DNA from 2 places in the Desulfosporosinus sp. genome. Region 1 is predicted to be linked to the other one. Evidence: predicted binding sites of a transcription regulator. Region 1 holds the regulator's gene; the other holds the start of a gene.
What was found. The regulator LexA, encoded in region 1, represses DNA repair genes until DNA is damaged. The targets are predictions, from matches to a motif close to CNAACANNTGTTNG.
Positions count from the first base shown of each region.

Region 2: HGJ98_RS21045 (putative DNA modification/repair radical SAM protein) is a predicted target of LexA. The motif match lies at 3,481-3,494, and genes of this name have one in related genera.

Region 1 covers NZ_JABZFS010000013.1:66,326-74,484, reverse strand. Annotated here, with positions in the region: gene lepB (signal peptidase I) at 1-238, shown strand, start outside; gene HGJ98_RS02365 (D-alanine--D-alanine ligase family protein) at 379-1,479, shown strand; gene lexA (transcriptional repressor LexA) at 1,668-2,282, opposite strand; gene HGJ98_RS02355 (M23 family metallopeptidase) at 2,397-3,191, shown strand; gene HGJ98_RS02350 (D-alanyl-D-alanine carboxypeptidase family protein) at 3,283-4,275, shown strand; gene HGJ98_RS02345 (hypothetical protein) at 4,337-4,591, shown strand; gene HGJ98_RS02340 (YdiU family protein) at 4,851-6,326, shown strand; gene HGJ98_RS02335 (hypothetical protein) at 6,701-6,862, shown strand; gene HGJ98_RS02330 (AzlD domain-containing protein) at 7,001-7,318, opposite strand; gene HGJ98_RS02325 (AzlC family ABC transporter permease) at 7,311-8,033, opposite strand; gene HGJ98_RS02320 (PLP-dependent aminotransferase family protein) at 8,150-8,159, shown strand, end outside.
Region 2 covers NZ_JABZFS010000087.1:115-8,273, forward strand. Annotated here, with positions in the region: gene HGJ98_RS21020 (hypothetical protein) at 247-546, shown strand; gene fliB (flagellin lysine-N-methylase) at 670-1,914, opposite strand; gene HGJ98_RS21030 (NUDIX hydrolase) at 2,120-2,668, opposite strand; gene HGJ98_RS21035 (ATP-binding protein) at 2,743-3,018, opposite strand; gene HGJ98_RS21040 (hypothetical protein) at 3,275-3,418, shown strand; gene HGJ98_RS21045 (putative DNA modification/repair radical SAM protein) at 3,538-4,839, shown strand; gene HGJ98_RS21050 (TIGR03915 family putative DNA repair protein) at 4,818-5,675, shown strand; gene HGJ98_RS21055 (C40 family peptidase) at 5,905-7,095, shown strand; gene buk (butyrate kinase) at 7,436-8,159, shown strand, end outside.

The DNA.
Region 1 (8,159 bases):
ACGAAATAAGAAAACCTATGTTAACGATCAACCTCTTTATGAACCCTATTTATTTGAAACATCAATGAAGGATTTCGGTCCAATAGTGGTTCCCAACAATTCGGTCTTTGTTATGGGAGATAATCGCAACAACAGTGCGGACTCTAGAGAATGGGGATTTCTACCCGTCGAAAATATTACTGGAAGAACTCTTTTTCGATATTGGCCAATAGATCAAATAGGAGCTCTTGCCCGTTAGGTGGGAGCTTTTTTCGTTTTTACGCATATACTTTTATAAGTTGCACCTTTATCCCGAGAGGCTAGTTTAAAATTTATGGGACAGTGAGCACATACTGGTTTACTTTACTATCTAACTACTTATTGAGAGGGTGGAGTATTGTGGATGATCACAAACTAAACGTCGTTCTTCTTTTTGGCGGTCGCTCAGGTGAGCATGAGGTTTCATTAAATTCTGCACGGTCAATATACAAAGCAATCGACCGAAACCGTTACAAGGTTGAAACCATCGGTATTAGTAAACAAGGCCAATGGTTTTGGGGTGTCTTACCAGAAACTCTTTTAAAGGATGGATTTCCTGAACCAAATGAGTCCATTCAGGTTAATCTGGTTATTGATCCAACCAACCCACGTTTTATGTCTTTAAATGGGCATACCCTCCCAGATCAAGGGAAGTTTGACCTTATTTTTCCGGTCCTTCACGGTCCTTTTGGAGAAGATGGAACTCTTCAGGGTTTACTTGAAATGGCTAATGTTCCCTATGTAGGTTCAGGGGTATTAGGATCCTCTCTTGGTATGGATAAAGATCGTATGAAAGCGGTTTTTCTGGAAAAGAATCTGCCCTTAGCCCGCTATGTTACTCTTTTGCGATCTGAATTCCTCAATGGTCCGGAACAATGTCTGAACGAGATTGAAGAAACGATAGGTTATCCATGCTTCGTAAAACCTGCCAATTTAGGATCTAGTGTGGGTATTTCTAAAGCTCATGATCGTGAAGAGTTGATGGAAGCCCTGAAGACCGCAGCTATCTTTGATCGCAAAATCGTCATAGAAGAGACCATCATTGGTCAAGAAATAGAAGTCTCAGTCCTGGGAAATGATGCGCCTATAGCGTCGATTCCAGGGGAAGTTTTACCTGCGCAAGAGTTTTATACTTATGAAGCAAAATATTCAAACATTGGATCCAGTCTGTTGATTCCAGCTGCCTTAGAGGACTCAGTGATTAAAGAATTACAAAGCATGGCTATTGAAGCCTTTCGTGCAGTTGAAGCTAACGGATTAAGTCGAGTTGATTTTTTTGTAACGTCTAAACGTGAAATATTTGTTAATGAGATAAATACCTTACCAGGTTTTACGGAAATTTCAATGTATCCTAAGCTTTGGGAGGCTACTGGAATACCCTATCCTGAATTGATTGACCGTCTAATCTCTTTAGGCCTGGAACGGTTCAAGGACAAGCAAATCAGCAAAATCTCAATCTAACTTAAAGCAAAGATAAAAGCCGGTTTTCCTCAAAAAGGAGAACCGGCTTTTTAATTACTTAGAAAACATAAGGTAACGACAGTCTGAGCAAACAAAAGAAGAACATAGACTATTTTTTTGAAGAAATATAAAGGTAATAAGGTTAACTTTTTTGTCTAGAGCATATCTTGTTATAAGTGCCTTATATCTTAGAGAGAACGGAAAACACCAACAACTTTTCCTAAGATTGAAACATCTTGAGAGTAGATCGGCTCCATTGCAGAATTCTCCGGTTGGAGTCGAATGAGCGTTCTTTCTTTATAGAAGCGTTTTACTGTAGCCTCATCACCAATTAAGGCCACAACAATTTCGCCATTGCGAGCCTGATTCTGTTGACGGACGATAATGTAATCCCCATCTAAAATTCCTGCTTCAATCATGCTCTCTCCTTGCACACGAAGCATGAACATGTTGTCCTGGCGAACAAAATCAGCCGAGAGAGGAAAGGTACCTTCGATGTTTTCGATAGCTGTAATAGGCTGGCCGGCTGTAACATGTCCTACAATTGGGACTTGCACTACGTTCTGAATATGGAGTACTTCACTAGAACTATCCAGAATCTCGATTGCCCTTGGCTTGGTAGGATCACGTCGGATATATCCTTTTTCCTCCAAAGTCTGGAGGTGGCCATGCACCGTAGAGCTAGATAGCAGGCCAACAGCTTCCCCTATCTCCCGAACGGCAGGTGGATATCCTTTTTTTCGTATTTGATCCTTAATAAATTCCAAAATCTTTGTTTGTCGCTGAGATAAATCCGGGTACATAAAAAAACACCCCCATCTATTAAGGAATATTGTACCATTCTTCTCGAAAATGTGCAAACAAATGTTCGTTAAAAGCAAAACCATAAACCTATAAATGTAGAGTAGGAGGAAACTATGAAATTTCCCTTTAACTTATTTCGAGGATTTACACAGTTGTGCATTCTGATTATTATAGGGATAGTTTCTTGGCAGGTAATCCATCGTCCACCGAACATATCTCCAGATATTTATCCGTATTTCAGTTCAATACCTCCAACACTAGTTAAACAATGTCTAGAAGAAAAAAACAGATCTTCGTTTATCTCCTATGAGGACTTGTTAGCAATACGTTCGACAATTCCACAAAGAGAGGCCCAACCCCTAGTTGACCAACTTAATGCTAATGTTCCTTTCTCAGATCTAAAGTGGGGTGTACTCCGGGAGGAAACAGTTAAGCTTGTGGGAAGACATCGTGAAATTCTTAAGCAGTATTCCTATTTCCAACCAAATCTATATCATTTTCCGGTCATCGGAAAGTATTGGTTCGAAGATAGTTTTGGTGCTGATCGAGAAGGAGGAGCACGCAGACATGAAGGTACGGATGTATTTGGAAAAGAAGGTACGCCCGTCGTCAATATTTGCGGGGGGATAATCGAACAGCTTGGTTGGAATCGTCTGGGAGGAGAACGTGTGGGTGTACGCGGAGACGATGGGAATTACTATTATTACGCACACCTCCAATATATTTCCCCGGAACTTTGTAAAGGGAATCGAATAGAAGCGGGGGAGCTAATTGGAGGGATGGGACATACAGGAGATGCTTTAACGACACCCGATCATCTTCATCTTGGTATTGAACTCCCTAACGGGCAATGGATTAATCCCTATCCTTTTTTGGTAGTATGGCAAATTTGGGAGGAAGGAAAATAGCCATGTTCTGCTTAGAGATTCATTAAGCTTGCCTCTATTCCCTAAATTAGTTATAATGTCGTTGTTTATAGTTACAAAAAGAGGGGTTATTGTGAAACAACCTAAACAGCGATATTCGAGAGTTAAATCTAAACTTAAGAGAATGACGATATCCATTCTAACCATTTTTATTTTATTAGTGTCAGTTCATTATCTAAGTACAGCAAACCTCAACCCAGTGATCAAACCAGCAATCGCTGAGACAAAACAAGATATACCGAAGTCAAATTCAATTAAAACAAATCTTTCAACGCAAGACTTGAGCTATGTCCTTATTAATCCTGAGACAAATCAAATTTTGAAATCCCATAACCCAGATACCCAACGAGCCCCTGCCAGTACGTTAAAACTAATCACTGGGCTTATAGCAATTGATGTATTAAAAACGACGGATATCATAAAAGTCGGAACGGAAGTAAATGTTGAAGGCTCTCGACTAGGACTCAGACCAGGTGACCAAATATCCGTGCAAAACTTATTAACTGCCCTTTATGTTAATAGTTCTAACGATGCAGCTGCAGCTTTGGCGGTGAAAATCAGTGGGTCAATTCCAGCCTTTGCTCAGAGAATGAACGAATATGCGGCTACTCTTGGGTGTCAAAATACTCACTTTACAACCCCGCATGGAATGCCCGAACCAGGCCAATACACTACAGCCAATGATCTGAGTAAAATTGCCCTTCAATTTATCGAGAATGAGGAACTCATGGGATTTGTTCAAGAGGTCAGCGCTCATGTCCAATGGACTGACGCGGAAGGGATATTACATAATGCCTATTTACAAAATACAAATCGACTCCTTGAGGTTTATCCTGGAGACAAAGGTTTAAAAACGGGAACTACGACAGAAGCAGGACAATGTCTGGTAACTTATGTCTCACGACCAGACGGAGACTTATTGCTGGTCTTATTGGGAAGCAAGCAACGCTACGAAGATACTATTTTATTACTCGATGAGACCTGGGCTGAGCAGCGTCCAAAAGCTGCTCTGAAAGGGCTAGCTAAAGATCCAAGATCCTTAATTTTGAGTCCGGGATTGTTTTAGCTAGTATTCATAGGACTTATTTATTTACTTGATCACAGAAGTTTAATGGAGGATTTGAAATTTGAATAACCTTGGAGATTCCTGTATTTTAGAGGATCGTGTATGTACTGAATGCGGTGATTGTGATGTTTGTGATTTAGATCCGACGAAACAATGTGATGATTGTTGCCAGTGTATTAAAACCCCCGAGGGGGACTATGCAGAAATTGAGATTGACGATGTCCTATTAAATACCGAGGATAAAACAACGGATCACCCGCATAAAGGACCTAACACGAGCTATAAGATTAAAACAAAGGGCAATTCAGTCCGTTGACTTAATCATTTCACACACCCGTTGATTTTAAAGAGGAAAAGCTCGAAGAATCGTTTGAAAGCCAGTTTAAGACTGGCTTTTCCTATGTTCCTGAATAATTCATTTCATTTCCTATGTATATGTAACGGTATAATATAATTGAAGAGGTAGACACTAAAAAGGGTTACAATGTAATGGAGAATCATATCCGAATAAAGTACATATCCCAAAAATGTTGACCTATATGGTGTTTGAGAACTAAAGAAGAAAAGGAGATACCATGACTAAAGAAAATGAAATAAATGCAACCGGATGGAACTTAGACAATAGTTATGCTCGTCTGCCAAAACTGATGTTCACTAGTCTCAAACCAACTGCTGTCCAGTCCCCAAAGTTGATCATTCTCAACGAGCCTTTGGCATTAACCCTTGGTTTGAACCTCCAGGAGCTGGGTAGCAAAGACGGGGTAGCGGTGCTAGCCGGTAACCAGGTTCCAGAAGGCTCGTCTCCTCTTGCTCAAGCTTATGCCGGTCATCAATTTGGACATTTCGCCATGTTAGGGGACGGACGAGCTTTGTTGCTTGGTGAGCAGATCACTCCTCAGGGTGAGCGGGTTGATATTCAGCTCAAAGGTTCAGGCCGAACGCCATATTCTCGTGGAGGAGATGGCCGAGCGGCACTTGGACCGATGCTCCGCGAATACATTATCAGCGAAGCAATGCATGCACTTGGTATAGCAACCACCCGCAGCTTAGCAGTCGTGACAACCGGGGAGTCTGTATTCAGGGAGACAGCCCTGCCTGGTGCAATTCTGACCCGCGTAGCGGCCAGTCATCTCCGGGTCGGTACCTTTCAATATGTTGCAAATTGGGGCAGCGTTGAAGACCTCCGGGCCCTTGCGGATTATACCTTGCAACGACACTTTCCTGAGGTTGACGATGTAGAGAACCCCTATCTTTCCCTGCTTAAGGAAGTAATCAAACGTCAAGCAGGACTGATTGCTAATTGGCAGATAGTTGGTTTTATTCATGGGGTGATGAACACCGATAATATGGTACTTAGCGGAGAAACCATAGACTATGGTCCTTGCGCCTTTATGGATATCTATGATCCGGCTACTGTCTTCAGTTCAATAGACGTTCAAGGTCGTTATGCTTATGGCAATCAACCAAGTATAGCTGGGTGGAATCTTGCACGGTTTGCCGAAACTCTGTTACCCCTACTCCATGTCAATGAGGAACAAGCTGTCAAGATTGCTCAGGAAGCGATATCAAACTTCACTGAGTTGTATAACTGTAATTGGCTGACAGGAATGAGAAGGAAATTGGGATTATTTAATGAAGAGTCAAAGGATGAATCTCTCATTGAAGATCTGCTCAGTATGATGAAGAAATATCGTGCTGACTATACCAATACGTTTAGGGCTTTAACGTTTGATAGGTTGGAGGATACTGCTCTATTTGGCACTAAAGAATTTTCTCAGTGGCTTGAGCTATGGCACGCGAGACTAGGCAGGCAGCAGGAACCGCAAGCCTCTTCCCATCAGCTGATGCGAAACAGCAATCCGGCGATAATCCCTCGTAACCATCGGGTCGAGGCAGCCTTAGATTCGGCAGTGAAACATGGAGACTACAGCGTCATGGAGAAGCTTCTCAAGGTTCTCTCAAGCCCCTACGCACATTCCCCAGAACAAGAGGATTACTCTGCATTACCTGAGCTCTTAACTCAACCTTACCGTACTTTTTGTGGTACCTGATCTCACATAAAAGCATTTAAAGAAAACCTGGCTTCGCCGAGCCTTAGCGAAAGCGAAACCGTTGGTTGCACTTATGCTACAGACGAAGACACTGTCTTCGCACGTATTAGCCTTCTCGCAGTATGCAACGAAGTTATACTTTCTGCTAAGTAAGATAAGATAAAATGCTTGCCTCTTTTGCTCGGAGGCAAGCATTTAACTATGTAAAGATCATTGATTCTTAACGTTGACACAATAATTAAAAAATTTAAACTAGTCAAAAGAGTAAGACTTTGAGAATGTGTGAACTATCACTATCTTTTACGAATTCGTTCTGCTATAATTAAAATAGGAAAAGAGTATACAATAATTTAATATTGAAGGGGGAATAAATAATGGCTGAAACAATTTTTACTTGGTTTTTAATAGTCCTGTTGGTTCTATTAGCAATTGCAAGTGTTAAATTTATAGTAACTTCATGTTATCAAGTCTATAAAAAGTTCCTCGTAACCTTCGGACACAAACGCGGATCCTTATCGAAATCAATTGAAGTATAGCGGATCAAACAAGAACTTTGTTCATACGCTATTTAGATTACAAACACCATTTTTCGTGAGAAAAGTGGCGTTTTTTTGCGTAAAAGCGACCAATAAGGTCGCTTTCGTAGTGTCAGGGTATTTAAAGTTAGTAATTATCTATAATACGTTCAAGATAAACATAATTGACATTCCGATGCCCAAAGTAGCAATAATATTACGGCTTTTGTAAGCCACAATAGCAGCAGCTATACCCGCGATCAGGTAATGGTTTTGTAAACTAATATCTAAATATCCCTGTGGCAGGAGTAATGACGGTACAATTAAGGCAGTCAATATTGCAACCGGTACATATTTAAGCCATCTGTTTAACCAGGTTGGTACCCCCGTAAACCGAAATAAAACTAGAGCACCGATCCTGGTAAAGTATGTTACTAAGGCCATTCCCATAATAATATAAATAGCTTCACTACGCATGGTTACTACCACCTTCTAATAATCCCCCCATTAAACTGGCTATTAAACAGGCGATAATAATGTACCATTTACCGGGTAAATATAGGGCAGCTAATACAGAGACTACTGCAGCCATACCGAATACAATTAAACTCTTGCGGTCTACCAATAACGGTATCAGAAGTACCAGAAACGTGGCCGGCATGGCGAAATCGAGTCCCCAAGTTAGAGGGTCTGATATGTAACTGCCTAAGACCACCCCGGCTACAGTAGCCAGAACCCAAACCAGATAAAGAGTAGTACTTACGGTCAACTGATAGAGCATACTGTATTTAGCTTTGTAAATTCGGCTAATGGTCAGAGCATAGGCTTCATCGGTCAGAAAGAAAGCCAGAAATGCTTGAAGGGAAAAGGGTAGTTTAGTCATATAGGGTGCTAAAGATGACCCCATAATCAAGTGGCGCAAGTTTACCAGTAAAGTAGTCAGGATAATAATTCCCCAACCCGTAATGCCTGCCCCCAGCATGGTAATGCCAATGAATTGGGCCGCACCGGCAAAAACAAAGATTGACATTAAAATAGTTTCTAAGCCCGACATTTGTGCTGTAAGCCCCATTATCCCGCAGGTGATACCAAAGGGCACTACCCCTAGGACGACAGGAGTGCACTCACGGAGTGCAATCCATACCTCTTCCGCTAGTTCGTTTTTACCTGAGAGCAGATTTGATAGCTGCATAATCCTTCCACCTATCTCTTTATGTTTTCTCAATCTTAACTAGTTGGCAAAACATTGTAAATATCCAATTACCAATATATAATCATAATTGGATATTAATTAAGGAGAAATGCCAAATGGACATAT
Region 2 (8,159 bases), on a different contig from region 1:
AGCGAAGGACTATCTCTAACGAGATGGTCCTTTTTGTGTTAGTCATATGTAAAATTGAGGTGTCTTGGGCACGGGGTTCCACCCGTTCGGGATCCACACTGCTGGAGAGTTGCTTTATATGTCGCAGTGTGGCGAAAAGCTCGTCCGCTTTTCGTCACATTGCAGGAGATTGCGTTATGAGTCTCAATGTGGCGAAAGTCTCATTCGACTTTCGTCACACTGTAGGAGTATGCTTTACGGGACGCAGTGTGGCGAAAAGCTCATTCCTTCGCCACGAAGTGTTCCTTTGGGGTGGGTGGCTCGGCGATACTGTCCACCGGACACTATCGTGCTTTTCGTATACCGAACACGGAAGTTAAGAATCCACACTGCAGGAGCGTGCGTTACAAGTCGCAGTGTGGCGAAAGGCTCGTCCGCCTTTCGTTCCAGGGCCAAGGGTACTTGGGGCATAGCTCCTGGGAAAGTAGGATCCAAACGGCAGGAGGATTCGTCACGGGACGCCGTTTGGCGAAAGTCTCCACTGGAGACTTTCGTATCGCCAGGTAAACAAGCAACGGTCTGTAAATTTAGGAAGCAATCTGATTGTCGGCTGTGAACCGGAAGATATCCTAAGGGCTGTAAATACAGTTATTGTCAGGGGAAGTTAATCAAGAGTAGAGCTGTACAAGTTCAGTTTTTAATAAGTATTGATAAATAACTCATTGAGTTTAAACCTTTTCCTTTGAACCAATCTTTCGTTTCATTTATGTATTGGGGATTGTGTTCAATTGTTTTGGCAAAGGACTGAATCAGCTTAACTAACAACTCTAAACTAAGTCCTTGGTGGAATCCGGCAATACCGATAAGGAGCATTTTGATCAACGAGTAATGAAACACAAGCTTTATATATTCGTCAAAAATGTCTCCGTTGCACAGTGGAAAAAGATTATTGTAGACGTAATTGACCAAATAATTCTCAAAAATATATTCGTGCTTAAAAGCAAAGGGAGCGTAGTAATTTTCAAACGCTACACGATAGTTTTCAGCCAAAATATCTAAGCTTATGTTAGGCGAATGTTTTATACCTTGCAAAAATTCAATGAAACATTCAGCGTAGCGTTGATTGGTTATTCCCTGTACAAGCCTTATAAGAGCGCTTTGCATCAACAGTTTAAACTGAACTGCTGGGGATGTGGGGGTTTTCGCGAGAATCGCTATTAAAGACTCTTTCTTTAATAATTTGGTAAAGGAAGCAATGAGCTCAGGTATAGTATCAACCTTTTTTTCATCACATACTTTTGCAAGCCTTTGAAAAAATAATCCTAGGATAATAAGCCGTTCCTCGAGCTTATAATCCCTGTTCTTTAATATATGAAGTGTAAAATTTCGTAAATCCTGAAAATACTCATTGGGTGTATCAGTGAAGGCTGGATCATTATTGGTATTAAGTGAAATCGAAATATTATTGCGCACATCTAGAGTTTCTTGTACTGAAATAAAGTCAATTCCTTTGGCGTTTAACAGTGCCACGCGTACAGCCTCTGGGCAAGACATGACTGCGGATTTTTCTAGGATACCGTTGATAACATTAGTTACCCGAGGAAAAGCAAAACAAATCTTGGGTAAATATTTTTCTCCTTGTTTTAACTGTATTAGGCAAAGTTTTTTTTCAGTCAAAAAAGGGCAAGTTGAATCATTGTTTAGTATTACATTGGCGTAGGTTTCTTCACTTTGTTCTGTTTGGTTGAGCACGACCTTATTATCGATTATTTCTTTCAATGCTGTGTCGTGGATCTTGCTGTATTTTTTGAAGGTTTTGCTGTCCACCGTAATACTGCTCCAACCAAAGCAGCAGCTATCCTCGCAGGCAGAACCTATGCAATTGAAAGACTTTAGGTAGAGAGGCATTTGTATCTCTTTCGTTATTTTAGCCATGTATTTTACCTCATATCCATTTAAAATGTTAAGATTAATAGGTATATACGGTTTAATAGGTATATACGGTGAAAAATAATATAGCTTCATACTATGGTAGTAAAAATATAACGATGGAGTATTTTTTGCTCGGCGACACTCTCCACAGACACTATCGTGCCTTTCGGTCCATGGGATACACGGTATTATTTCTTTAGCGGATCCATTAACGTATCAATCCTTTATTAACAAGATCATCTAATATTCGTACATCTGTAGGAAATGCAAGCACTATATTTTGTTCCTTGATCTCTGCAGTCGAAAAGAAATCTAATGCTTCTACATCATCTCCCGGAGCTATATCTCCAAGATGTTCTTCTACTAAAAACCATATTCCCACTGTGTGCTGTGCCGGATTATGGAAATTTGAATGTATATCAAATACTGTACTTAATTTGATATCCAGATTCGTTTCCTCTTTCATTTCTCGAATCAAGGCTTCTTTAGCATCCTCGTAATACTCCACATACCCGCAGGGAATACACCACATATCACGATGGCTTGAATTTCTCCTTCTTCCCAAAAGTATCTTTTTGTTTCTAATAATTATGGCAGCAACTCCTACTGCAGGATTCTGATAAAATATTCTATTACAGTTTACACATTTGGGTCTACTAAGGGAAAATGTCTCTTCTAAGGATAGTTTGCCACCACAATGGGGGCAAAATTTATACCGCATATTGTTTTCACAGATCCTTAACTCTTCAGAATTCATTTCGTCCACCTACCTATTACCCTACAGCAGGGGAGTGTTTATTAATGATTTTACGCAACTGTCAAGGAATTAAGTTAAGCAACATTTTCAGTAAATAGACTAGTTGGAATAGGAAGTTTTATAGTAAAAGTAGTTCCTTCACCAAGCTTTGAGGTAACAATTATTGTTCCCTTATGTCTGTCAACGATATTTTTACATACACATAAACCCAATCCGGTACCGCCTTCTTTTGTTGTAAAAAACGGCTCAAAAATGTTAACAATACATTCTTCAGGAATACCGCAGCCAGAATCACTTATACTTAATGTAATGAAATCCTCTGTCTTTTTATACTGGGTATAAACATCTATTCACTCCCTGTTTCTGTCACCTCGTTCTTATTAAGTAGAAAGGTGCTTTTAAGTAAAGGAACCTAGAGAAAAAATACAAAGCATAACCTGCATTATCATCTTTGGTTACCAATAATGCTTATATGCGAAAATCCCCGTTCAGTATACTTCAATATAAATGCAAAAGGTGGTGAGGATTGTAAGTATTAATACAGCAATTTAAGTAGGAACTTAGTGAAATATGATTGAGTGAATCAATAATAGTCGAAAATATGACATGGCAATCAAGATAGTAATGGAGATTATTAGTGAAAAAGGAAGAAAACTGTGGTTATTGAAAATGGAATCTGGAGCAATGAACTATGGATTACTTCATGGTGATCGTGGGATTGGAGAAATTCAAGGAGTTGCCATTATATAAAAAATAAGAGAAACCAAAAACATCTGTAAAACTACAAGCGTTTGGTTTTACCCCCTTTGACAAGAACGTATGTTTCCTTTATTATAAAGTTTAGAGAAACAAGTTAGAGGTGTTTAACCATTGATATTTTTGATAAACTGACAGTTTTGTCAGATTCAGCGAAATATGATGTTGCATGTACTTCTAGTGGAGTCGATAGAAAAGGGAAGTTCGGCAGTATCGGAAGTGCCGCTAAAGCTGGCATATGTCACAGTTTTTCAGCTGATGGGCGGTGCATATCCTTACTGAAGGTCCTGTTGACGAATGTCTGTATTTATGATTGTCAATACTGTATCAATCGTGTATCAAATGATACCTTAAGAGTGGCATTTACGCCCCAAGAACTTGCCGAACTTACAATAAATTTCTACCGACGAAACTATATAGAGGGCTTGTTTCTAAGCTCCGGAGTAATTAAAAGTCCTAACTATACAACTGAACAATTAATTAAAGCTCTTGAGTTGTTGCGAAAGGTTTATAACTTTAATGGCTATATTCATGTTAAGGCTATACCGGGAGCTGATAGTGAGCTCATTACTCGTCTAGGGCTTTTAGCTGATCGGATGAGTGTTAATATTGAGCTGCCTTCTCAGGAGAGTCTGAAACTTTTAGCTCCGAACAAGACAAAGGAGTCCATCCTTCGTCCAATGGGACTGATTTCAGCCAAGATCCAGGAAAACTGTACAGATCTTGTAAAATATCGTCATGCTTCGAAATTTGTGCCGGCTGGTCAGAGCACCCAGCTGATTGTGGGGGCAACTCCTGATACTGACCACAAAATATTAACTCTAACTGAAGGGTTGTACAGAAAATACCATCTTAAAAGGGTCTTTTTCTCAGCATATATGCCAATATCAGAGAATTCCCTCTTGCCTTCAAGGGATACGAAACCACCACTCTTGCGGGAGCATCGGTTATACCAGGCTGATTGGCTATTGCGTTTTTACGGCTTTGAGGCTAAAGAACTACTCGATGAACATAATCCCAATTTCAACCTACAAGTTGATCCTAAGTGCAATTGGGCTCTTAACCATTTAGATATATTTCCGCTTGAAATTAATAAAGCACCCTATGAGATGCTTTTGAGAGTGCCGGGAATAGGGGTTACTAGTGCTCAACGAATTCTATCAGCTAGAAGAAACGGAGCGCTAGATTTTTCAGGCCTTAAAAAGATAGGTGTTGTCCTAAAACGAGCGCAGTATTTTGTAACCTGTAAGGGAAAGGTTTTGGAGGGACTGAAAATAACTTCAGATGGAGCCATTAGATCCCTAATGGCAGATCAGTATAAGCTTCCGTCACAGTTTCCTGAACAGCTCTCATTTTTTACCGAACCGTTGGTTAAAAGAGAGGATGTGCAACAATGCCTGACGGGACAGATATAGTCTACGCTTATGATGGAAGTTTTGAGGGACTAATGTGTTGCGTCTTTGCCAGCTATGAGTTCAAGGAAATCCCAAGCCTTATACGGCCGCCCAGTGATCAACAGACTCTTTTTGATACGGCAAAATGGATTGAAACGGATGAACACAAGGCGGACAGGGTCTACAACTCAATTCCGATGAAGATATCCTCTCTAGCCCAGGACTTGGTGAAACTTGGTTTCTTAACTTGTGTTCCGAACAAGGAATTGTTAATCCTCCATTTTCTGCGTTTAGGATTTAAACATGGGGGCAAGGTAATGACTATGCTTACTGATGATATAGTTTGTTCTCTCCAAAAAGCAGTACAACACTTAACATCGGAGAGTCATAAGTTCAAGGGTTTCGTTCGGTTTTCTGTCTACGGTGAAGTGCTTGTAGCAGTCATTGAACCTAAGAATTATGTCCTTCCTCTTTTGTCACCGCATTTTTGTGATCGATACCGGAGTGAACGGTTTATGATTTATGATAAAACTCATAGGATGGCCTTAATCTATCAGTCGAAAAAGGCAGAGCTGATATCTGTTGACGAGTTAACTTTGCCAGAAATTGATTCTGCAGAGGTGGAATACCGTCGATTATGGAAACAATTCTTTAAAACGATTGCCATTGAAGACAGGATTAACCCGCGCTGTCAAAGGACTTTGATGCCAAAACGTTATTGGGGTCAAATGACCGAATTAAACGAAAAGGATGAGTTTGCACGATGGCAAGTGGCTGAGACAGGAACAGGAACGAGGCTGTCAGGTACTGAGGTTTGCACTAGGGATCCTCTATCCACTTACAGGATAAGCAACTGAAATATAAACCAAAAACTATAGGCAGGATGTTAAAGCGCTTACTTTAATAATTTAAAAGAGGCGCTTTTTCAATGCAGATAAGGGAATGGACTGAAAATTAATAAAGTGTGAATTAAAACAAGGAAATTAATTGCTTCATAGCGAATTAACATATCTTAAAGAAAAGAATGTTGCTAACACAACGCCATGAGATTGAAGAAGAAAATGCATTTAAGGGGTTAAGTTGAATATGATCAGGATACAGTTTTTGCGTAAGACAACCCTAGTCAGTATGATTGGAGTCTTTCTATTAGCCTCGGTATCTATACCGGCCCGAGCTGATAACCTACAGCAGCAACTGACTCAATCTCAACAACAAGTAAATCAATTAAATGGAGTATTGAGTGCTCAGAAAGAAAAAGTTGCAGATGCAACGGCACAGCTTTTGGCTTTAAAGCAATCTGTAGAGGCATTAAATAATAGTATAGCGCGGGAACAAGCCAAACTCACCGAGGAACAAAATCATCTGAACGAATTGGAAAACGAGCAACAGAAACTTGAAACTAAACGTCAAGAATACATTAAAGCTCTAGGACAAGTTTTAAGAAGTAACTATGAAGATGGTGCCACTACATACCTGGCTGTTTTGTTTGAAGCCACTAGTTTATCAGATTTTATTGATCGTGCAGACAAGATTCAGATGGTCGTTCAGACTCATAGTAAGCTTCAAGAAGACATTATACAGTTAAAACAGACCATGAATCACCAGATGGAACAGATAGAACAGAAGAAGAAAACTATTCAAGCTACGATTCAAGATAAAACTGAAACCCAACAAACTGTACAACAAGTACTCGATAAGCAACAGGTTATCCTTGATCAATTAAGCAAAGAAGAAAAAGTGGCACTTAATGCTTCCATATCGGCTAAAGCTAAGGTTAATCGCATACAACAATTAATTGAACAGGAAAAACTTGAAGCAGCCTATGCAGCAAAAGAAAAGGAGTCTCCCGGTTCAGTTTCACAGGGATCTTCAAGTCGAGGGGTTGCAGGTACGGTTGCTATTACGGGTGGAGCTAAACAACTTCTTAATTTCGCTGCTAACTTTTTAGGCACGAAGTATGTATGGGGGGGGACGTCTCCCTCACCGGGATTTGACTGTTCGGGATATGTTCAATACGTATACCGAAAAAGTGGCATATCTCTGAGTAGAACCTCCGAACAGCAGTTTAAAAATGGAGTTTCCGTCAAAAAGGCTGACCTAAAGCCTGGTGATTTAGTGTTTTTTGCCACATACTCTTCTGGAGCATCCCATGTTGGAATCTACGTTGGAAATAACACTATGATTCATTCTTCCTCGGGTGGTGTATCTTACGATGACATGACCACCTCTTATTGGGCAAAACGATATCTCGGTGCCCGGCGTGTTATAGCTTCATAAATGGGAAGTGGATTATATTTCATTAATGATTATTAGCCCTTCCTCCGGGAAGATACCCAGTGGATCAGGGGCGGAATTTTAGTGTTCCTACAGCGTTTAATTGTCTGAGGAACACTTTCCTTTTTGTAAAGCAAACTTTTATGCTCTGACGTCATACTATTTTGGGAATATAACGAAGGAGTATCTTATTGCCCGGAACAGAAGATAATACACAAGATAGTATTAGTTTTAGGTAGATTTGCAAGGTTTTTTGAAGCGCTTAGTGGATTTAAATATTCTCTTTGCTTTATGATATAATTTACGAGTTGTAAGATAGATATGGTTGTAAAGGAGGAAGTTAGTGAAAGTACTTGCTATAAATCCGGGTTCAACTTCAACAAAGGTCGCAGCTTATGAAAGTGAGACCTGTCTTTGGAAACAAGTAATTGATCACCCGTCCAAGGATATTAACGCTTTCCCTCGCGTGGTTGATCAATGTGACTATCGAATTCTAACTATTCTAAGCTTGCTAAAAGAAAATGGAACCCCGTTAAATTCTTTTGATGGAATTGTGGGACGTGGCGGTATGCTCAAACCTCTTGTAGGAGGCACTTATGTTGTTGATCAACACCTAGTAAATGTCCTACAAAATGCGCCGGGTGGGGAACACGCTTCAAATCTAGGTGGAATCATGGCCTATTCCCTGGGACAGAGAATTAATGTCCCAGTGTATATTGTGGATCCTGTATCAGTTGACGAATTTGAGCCGGTCGCTAGGCTTTCCGGACTTTCAGAAATACCACGTAGAAGTCAATCTCACGCTTTAAACATGAAGGCTGTCGCTCGAAAAGTGGCTTCTCAGATGGGAAAAGCCTACCATGAGGTTAATCTGATTATTGCCCATTTGGGCGGAGGAATTTCGGTGGCTCCACACCGTAAGGGAAAAATGATTGATGTGAACAATGCCAACAATGAAGGGCCATATTCTGTTGAACGTTGTGGCACCCTACCTGTTTCTGAACTCGTGAAACTCTGTTATTCTGGTAAGTACACAGAACAAGAAATGCGAACAAAGATCCTCAGAG